DNA from 2 places in the Streptomyces sp. NPDC002884 genome. Region 1 is predicted to be linked to the other one. Evidence: riboswitches for the same ligand, from Rfam matches in the RefSeq annotation. Region 1 holds a riboswitch; the other holds the start of a gene.
What was found. A riboswitch is a leader RNA that binds a small molecule or an ion and turns the genes downstream of it on or off. The one in region 1 is predicted to bind glycine.
Positions count from the first base shown of each region.

Region 2: another riboswitch for glycine. It lies ahead of gcvP (aminomethyl-transferring glycine dehydrogenase); the one in region 1 lies ahead of gcvT (glycine cleavage system aminomethyltransferase GcvT).

Region 1 covers NZ_JBEOVB010000011.1:213,326-216,720, reverse strand. The annotation lists gene gcvH (glycine cleavage system protein GcvH) at 1-371, opposite strand, end outside; gene gcvT (glycine cleavage system aminomethyltransferase GcvT) at 490-1,617, opposite strand; glycine riboswitch at 1,655-1,768, opposite strand; glycine riboswitch at 1,769-1,868, opposite strand; gene ABT070_RS23465 (AAA family ATPase) at 2,042-2,731, shown strand; gene ABT070_RS23460 (enhanced serine sensitivity protein SseB) at 2,810-3,395, shown strand, end outside.
Region 2 covers NZ_JBEOVB010000053.1:20,872-24,266, reverse strand. The annotation lists gene ABT070_RS43245 (DNA polymerase IV) at 1-872, shown strand, start outside; gene ABT070_RS43240 (nucleotidyltransferase domain-containing protein) at 973-1,434, shown strand; gene ABT070_RS43235 (PRC-barrel domain-containing protein) at 1,439-1,810, opposite strand; glycine riboswitch at 1,922-2,017, shown strand; gene gcvP (aminomethyl-transferring glycine dehydrogenase) at 2,201-3,395, shown strand, end outside.

The sequences.
Region 1 (3,395 bases):
GCGATGAAGGCGGTGTACTCGTCGGCGGTGAGCAGGTCGTCCTGCTCGCCCGCCGTGCGTACCTTGAACAGCCATCCGCCCTCGAACGGGGCGGAGTTCACCAGCGCCGGGTCGTCGACGACGTCCTGGTTGACCTCGACGATCTCGCCGGAGACCGGCGCGTACAGCTCGCTGACCGACTTGGTCGACTCCAGCTCGCCGCAGGTCTCGCCCGCGGTCACCGTGGCACCGACGTCGGGGAGCTGGACGAAGACCACGTCGCCGAGCGCGTTGGCCGCGTGCTCCGTGATGCCGACCGTCGAGACGCCGTCCTCGGCGACCGACAGCCACTCGTGCTCCTTGCTGTAGCGCAGCTGCTGGGGGTTGCTCATGGCTTGAATTCTCCTGTACGCGGGAGGGTGCTGGTGAATGGGGGACTGCTGTTGACGCACGTGAGCAGCGGAAATGTGCGCAGGGTCACGCGCGGGCGGGCGTCGATGCGCCCAGTGTCTACTTCTGGCGCTTGTAGAACGGCAGCGCCACGACCTCGTACGGCTCGTGGCTGCCTCGGATGTCCACCCCGACGCCGGTGGTCCCGGGCGCCGCGTGGGCGGCGTCGACGTACGCCATCGCGATCGGCTTGCCGAGGGTGGGGGAGGGGGCGCCCGAGGTGACCTCGCCGATCACCTCGCCGCCGGCGACCACGGCGAACCCGGCGCGCGGGACCCGGCGGCCCTCGGCGACCAGGCCCACGAGGACCCGCGGGGGCTGCGAGGCGGCGCGCCCGGCGGCCGCCTCCAGCGCCGTACGCCCGACGAAGTCGCCTTCCTTGTCGAACTTCACCACCCGGCCGAGCCCCGCGTCGAACGGGGTGAGGGAGGTGCTCAGCTCGTGTCCGTACAGCGGCATGCCCGCCTCCAGGCGGAGCGTGTCCCGGCAGGACAGACCGCAGGGCACCAGCCCGACGCCCTCGCCCGCCTTCGTCAGCGCCTGCCACAGCTCGACGGCGTGCTCCGGCCGCACGAACAGTTCGAAGCCGTCCTCACCGGTGTAGCCGGTGCGCGCGATCAGCGCGGGGACGCCGGCGACGGTGCCGGGCAGGCCGGCGTAGTACTTCAGGCCGTCCAGGTCGGCGTCCGTGACGGCCGCGAGGATGCCGGGGGACTCGGGGCCCTGCACGGCGATCAGCGCGTAGGCGTCGCGGTCGTCGCGGACCTCCGCGTCGAAGCCCTCGGCGCGCTCGGTCAGCGCGTCCAGCACGACCTGCGCGTTGGAGGCGTTGGCCACCACCATGAACTCGGTCTCGGCGAGCCGGTAGACGATCAGGTCGTCCAGGATGCCGCCGTCCGCCCGGCAGATCATCGTGTAGCGGGCGCGGCCGGCCTTGACCGCCCCGATGTTGCCCACCAGGGCGAAGTCGAGGAGGGCCGCGGCCTGCGGGCCGGTGACGGTGATCTCACCCATGTGCGAGAGGTCGAAGAGCCCGGCCCGGGTGCGGACGGCCTGGTGCTCGTCGCGCTCGGAGCCGTAGCGCAGGGGCATGTCCCAGCCGGCGAAGTCGGTCATCGTCGCGCCGAGCGCACGATGCGCGGCGTCGAGGGCGGTGTGGCGTTGTTCGGTGGGGGCGTTGCTGCTCATCGGACGTTCGTCTCCCAAGGCATGACGGCGAGGTCGTTCCTCCCCATCTGTCATCGGAACCTGAGAGGTTCGTCGTGACCGCGCGAACGCCGGTGACGACTTGCACCTTGGGTGGGGCCACTGGAGACAGCGACCCGCTTTTCAGATGTGCCTCGCCCGCGCGGTAACGGGGCCTGAGAGATTCAAGGGAGGGACTTGCTCCTTCGGCGCCCCAGCGAAGCTGCTGCTGAGGACTCTCCCGCGCGGATTCAAACGGCCGGTATGCAGTTGGCGCGGCCATCATTGCACGGCTCGCCCCGATCACGGCAGGCCGCATCTGTAACCGGCTTGTGTCGGTACGCGCACGAAAACGCCGGGCGCGGCGCATTACCTTCTCTTTACGCTCGGTGGGGATGAGGACACCATCTGACCCCAGGGGAGGACGATCACGGTGAACAGGACGACCACGGCGAGGTCCACGGCATTCGCGACCGGCTCGGCGATCGCGCTGCCCGCGCAGCCCGTCGCCCCGACCCGGGAGGGGTGCGGTCCGCAGCCGGCGCCCGTCGTCCGCGACCTGCGCGAGCGGGCCGGCCGCAGCCCGCACGGCCTGCTCTTCGGCCCCCGCGACCTGGTCGTGGTCACCGGCCTGCCCGGCAGCGGCAAGTCCACGCTCATGCGGCGGACCGTGCAGGGCAGCCGCATCGACTCCCAGGACACCCGGGACCGCTGGGACGCCCGCGCCCCCCGCTTCCTGCCCTACGGCCTCTACCGGCCCCTCGTCCGGCTCGCCCACTACGCCGGGCTGCGCCGGGCGCTGCGCGGCTCCGCGGGCGTCGTCGTGCACGACTGCGGTACGCAGGCCTGGGTCCGTGACTGGCTGGCCCGCGAGGCCCGCCGCCGCGGCGGCACCCTCCACCTGCTGCTGCTGGACGTCGGCGCGGACACGGCACTGGAGGGGCAGCGCGAGCGCGGCCGGGGCGTCTCCCGGTACGCGTTCCTGCGCCACCGCCATGCCGCCGCCCGACTGGTGCGCTCGGTGGAGAAGGGCCGGCTGCCCGACGGCTGCGGCTCGGCGGTGCTGCTCGACCGCGAGGCGGCCGACGCGCTGCGCCGTATCGGTTTCACGGACTGAGGGCTCGGGTGCGACCCCCGGCACCCGCTAGCCTTTCAGCCACAGCGAAGTGAGCGGTTCTCAGCAGGCGGTAGGCAGATGGATTTCCCCCCGGCGAACTTTCCGACGGACTACTCCGCGGACTTTCCGGCGCAGGCACACCCCCATCCGCACGGCGGATGGCCCGGCAACGAGCTGGAGGAGGTGCTCTCCGTCTCCCTCGGCGTGCCGGGAGCCGGCGGCCGGATCGTCGAGGTGCTCGGGCGCAGCTTCGTCTGGGTGCCGCTGCCCGGCGGCGGCGGCCCGCGCAGCGGTCCCCTCGACCTGCCCACGATGGAGCTCGAGGGCCAGGTGTACGTGCCGGTCTTCAGCTCCGAGGAGCAGTTCCGGCAGGTCGTCGGCTCGCACATGTCGTTCACGATCGCGCCGGCCGTGGAGTTCGCCCGGGGACTGCCCCCGCAGGTGGGCATCCTGGTCAACCCGGACGGCGTGGTCGGCGTCCCGCTGCCGCCGCCCGCGGTGGCCGAGCTCTGCCGGGCGGGCCGCACCCCGCTGGACGGCACCGCGGCCGGCGGCCGGGTCCGCCTCTACGAGCCCGACTGGCAGGACGACCCGATGGACTTCCTGGCCGCGGCCTCGGCGGAGTTCGAGGCCACGGGCGTGGTCCGCACGGCCCGCCGCTGCC
Region 2 (3,395 bases), on a different contig from region 1:
CGGGGGACCATCTGCGGCGGGCCGGCATCACCACGATCGACGAGATCGCCGAGGCCGGTGAGGACGAGCTGGTGCGGCTGCTGGGCAAGGCGCACGGGCACGCGCTGTACGCCATGGCGCTGGCCCGTGACGACCGGCCGGTGGTGGCGGAGCGGGAGGCCAAGTCGGTGTCGGTCGAGGACACGTACGACGTGGACATCCACGACCGGGTCCGGGTGGAGCTGGAGGTGCAGCGGCTCGCCGACCGGTGTGTGCGCCGGCTGCGGGGGGCCGGTCTGTCCGGGCGGACCATCGTGCTGAAGGTGCGGCGGTACGACTTCTCCACGCTCACCCGGTCCGAGACCCTGCGTGGGCCCACCGACGATCCGACGGTGGTCAGGGAGGCGGCTGCCCGGTTGCTGGACTCGGTGGACACGACGGGCGGGGTCCGGCTTCTCGGGGTGGGCGTGAGCGGGCTGGCGGACTTCACGCAGGAGGATCTGTTCGCGCAGGCCGCCGAGGACCGGGTGGAGGGGGCCGAGGAGGAGCCGGTGGACGAGCCCGTCGGCGAGGCGCCGGTCCCGGTCGAGCGCCAGTGGCGCCCGGGACACGATGTGCGGCATGCCGAGCTCGGACACGGATGGGTGCAGGGCAGCGGGTTGGGCCGGGTCACCGTGCGGTTCGAGACACCCGAGTCGGAGCCGGGACGGGTACGCACTTTCCGGACGGACGATCCGGGGCTGGAGCCGGCGGATCCGTTGCCGCTGGTGCGAAGGAGACCCGACGCTGAGGGGGCGCCGAGCGCGAGACCCGACGACGAGGGCGCGCCGAGCGCAGGAGCGCCGCATCCGGAGACGAACTCGCCGACGGTGGAGACCGGGAACTCTGCGTGAGGCGGATCAGTTACACAGAGTGAAGCGGTGCGAAGTCCGGGGTGGGTCGGAGCGGTGCCGGTGTTCCGCGAGGTGACATCGGTGAGGGATGAGGAGCTGCATGAAGCTGCACGGAGGTCAGTTCGCGGATCCGGCCGGGGTGTCGCCGGAGCGGGAACACGAGGTGCGCCGGGTGGTGGACCGGGTCACCCGGTGGGCCGGGAACCGGAGCGACGTGGTGGGGCTGCTGCTCGTCGGGGCCGTCGCACGCGAGGCGGCGGGTCCCGACTCGGATGTGCACCTCGTGGTGTTGTCGACCGTGCCCGCCCGGTACACCGAGGACGACGGGTGGGCGGGTGAGCTGGGCCTGGGGGAGGTGGTCCGCGTCGGGGAACGGGGGCCCGTCACCGAATGGCGGTATGCGACCGCCTCCGGTCTGGCGGTCGAGGTGGGCGTCGGCTCCGCCCACTGGGCGCGGACCGATCCGGTCGACGCCGGCACGCGAAGAGTCGTCACGGGCGGCGCCCGGCCGCTGTACGACCCCGCCGGGATTCTCGGGGCGCTGATACGGGCCTGCGGCTGAGGGTTCAGCTGTCGTCCGTGCCGGCCAGCCGGCCGAAGTCGTGGTCGGGGATCGGGGGAGGGGCGCCCACGTCGAGGCCGTAGTGGTGATAGAGCTGGAGTTCCTGCTCCGGGGAGAGGTGGCGGCCCACGCCGAAGTCCGGTGCGTCCTTGATCAGGGCCCGGTCGAAGGGGATGCGCAGGGCGCCCTCGACCAGTTGGCTGGGCTCCAGGGGCACGAACGCGTCGCGGGAGAACAGACCGGTGCGTATGGCCGCCCACTCCGGTACCCCGGTCGCGTCGTCGAGGTAGACCTCGTCGACGGTGCCGATCTTGGTGCCGTTGCGGTCGAACGCCTTGCGGCCGATCAGGTTGCGCGGATCGATGTCGGTCTGCACGGGCCCTCCACTTATCGCAACTCATCCGTAAGCACTACAAAAGAGCACATTGGGACGGGCGGCCACTCGAGCGAGTCTCGTTGACCCCGCTGGTACTCTGACAACGGCTGCTGACACCGCGCGGGAGAGTCCTCCGGACATCACCGGAGGCGCCGAAGGAGCAAATCCTCCCCGGAATCTCTCAGGCTCACGTACCGCACGGACGAGGTCACTCTGGAAAGCAGGGCGGGTGCCGACGGCGTCGACGGCTTCCGCTCTCACCGACGGTGAAAGCCGGGTGCCCTCGGGCGGCCCGGTGAAGCTCTCAGGTTGAGATGACAGAGGGGGAGGCCGTCCGGGTACCCACCGTGGTGACCCTCGAAGGTCGTGTCAGACCAGGAGGCCTCCGTAATGACCGCCCATCGCATTCCGCTCGCAGAGCTCGAGCAGGGTATTCCCTTCGAACAGCGCCACATCGGGCCCGACCTCGAGGCGCGGGCCAAGATGCTCGCACAGGTCGGCTACGGCTCGCTCGACGAGCTCACCGCCGCAGCGGTCCCCGATGTGATCAAGAACGCCGACGCACTGGACCTGCCGGGCGCGCGTACCGAGGCCGAGGTGCTGGCCGAGCTGCGCTCGCTGGCCGACCGCAACCAGGTCCTCGACCCGATGATCGGGCTCGGCTACTACGGGACGTTCACACCGCCCGTCATCCTGCGCAACGTCATGGAGAACCCGGCCTGGTACACGGCCTACACGCCGTACCAGCCGGAGATCTCGCAGGGCCGGCTCGAGGCGCTGCTGAACTTCCAGACCGTGGTCGCCGATCTCACCGGGCTGCCGACCTCCGGCGCGTCACTGCTCGACGAGGGCACCGCCGCCGCCGAGGCGATGGCGCTGTCCCGGCGCATGGGGAAGAACAAGAAGGGCCTCTTCCTCATCGACGCGGACGCGCTGCCGCAGACCATCGCCGTGATCGAGACCCGCGCCGAGCCGACGGGCGTGGAGATCGTCGTCGCCGACCTGAGCGACGGGATCCCGGCGGAGATCGCCGCGCGGGAGATCAACGGCGTGCTCGTCCAGTACCCCGGCGCCTCCGGTGCCGTACGCGACCTCAAGGCGATCGTCGACCAGGCGCACGGGCTCGGCGCGCTCGTCACCGTCGCCGCGGACCTGCTCGCGCTGACGCTGCTCAAGTCGCCGGGCGAGCTGGGCGCGGACATCGCGGTCGGTACGACGCAGCGGTTCGGTGTGCCGATGGGCTTCGGCGGGCCGCACGCCGGTTACATGGCCGTCCGTGAGCAGTTCGCGCGCAGTCTGCCCGGGCGGCTGGTGGGCGTGTCGGTGGACGCCGACGGGCACAAGGCCTACCGGCTCGCACTCCAGACGCGTGAGCAGCACATCCGGCGCGAGAAGGCCACCAGCAACATCTGCACGGCGCAGGTGCTGCTGGCGGTCATGGCGGGGATGTACGCCGTCTACCACGGTCCCGACGGGCTGCGGGCGATCGCCCGGCGCACGCACCGGTACGCCTCGATCCTCGCTGCCGGGCTCACGGCCGGCGGTGTCGAGGTGGTGCACGGGTCGTACTTCGACACGCTGACCG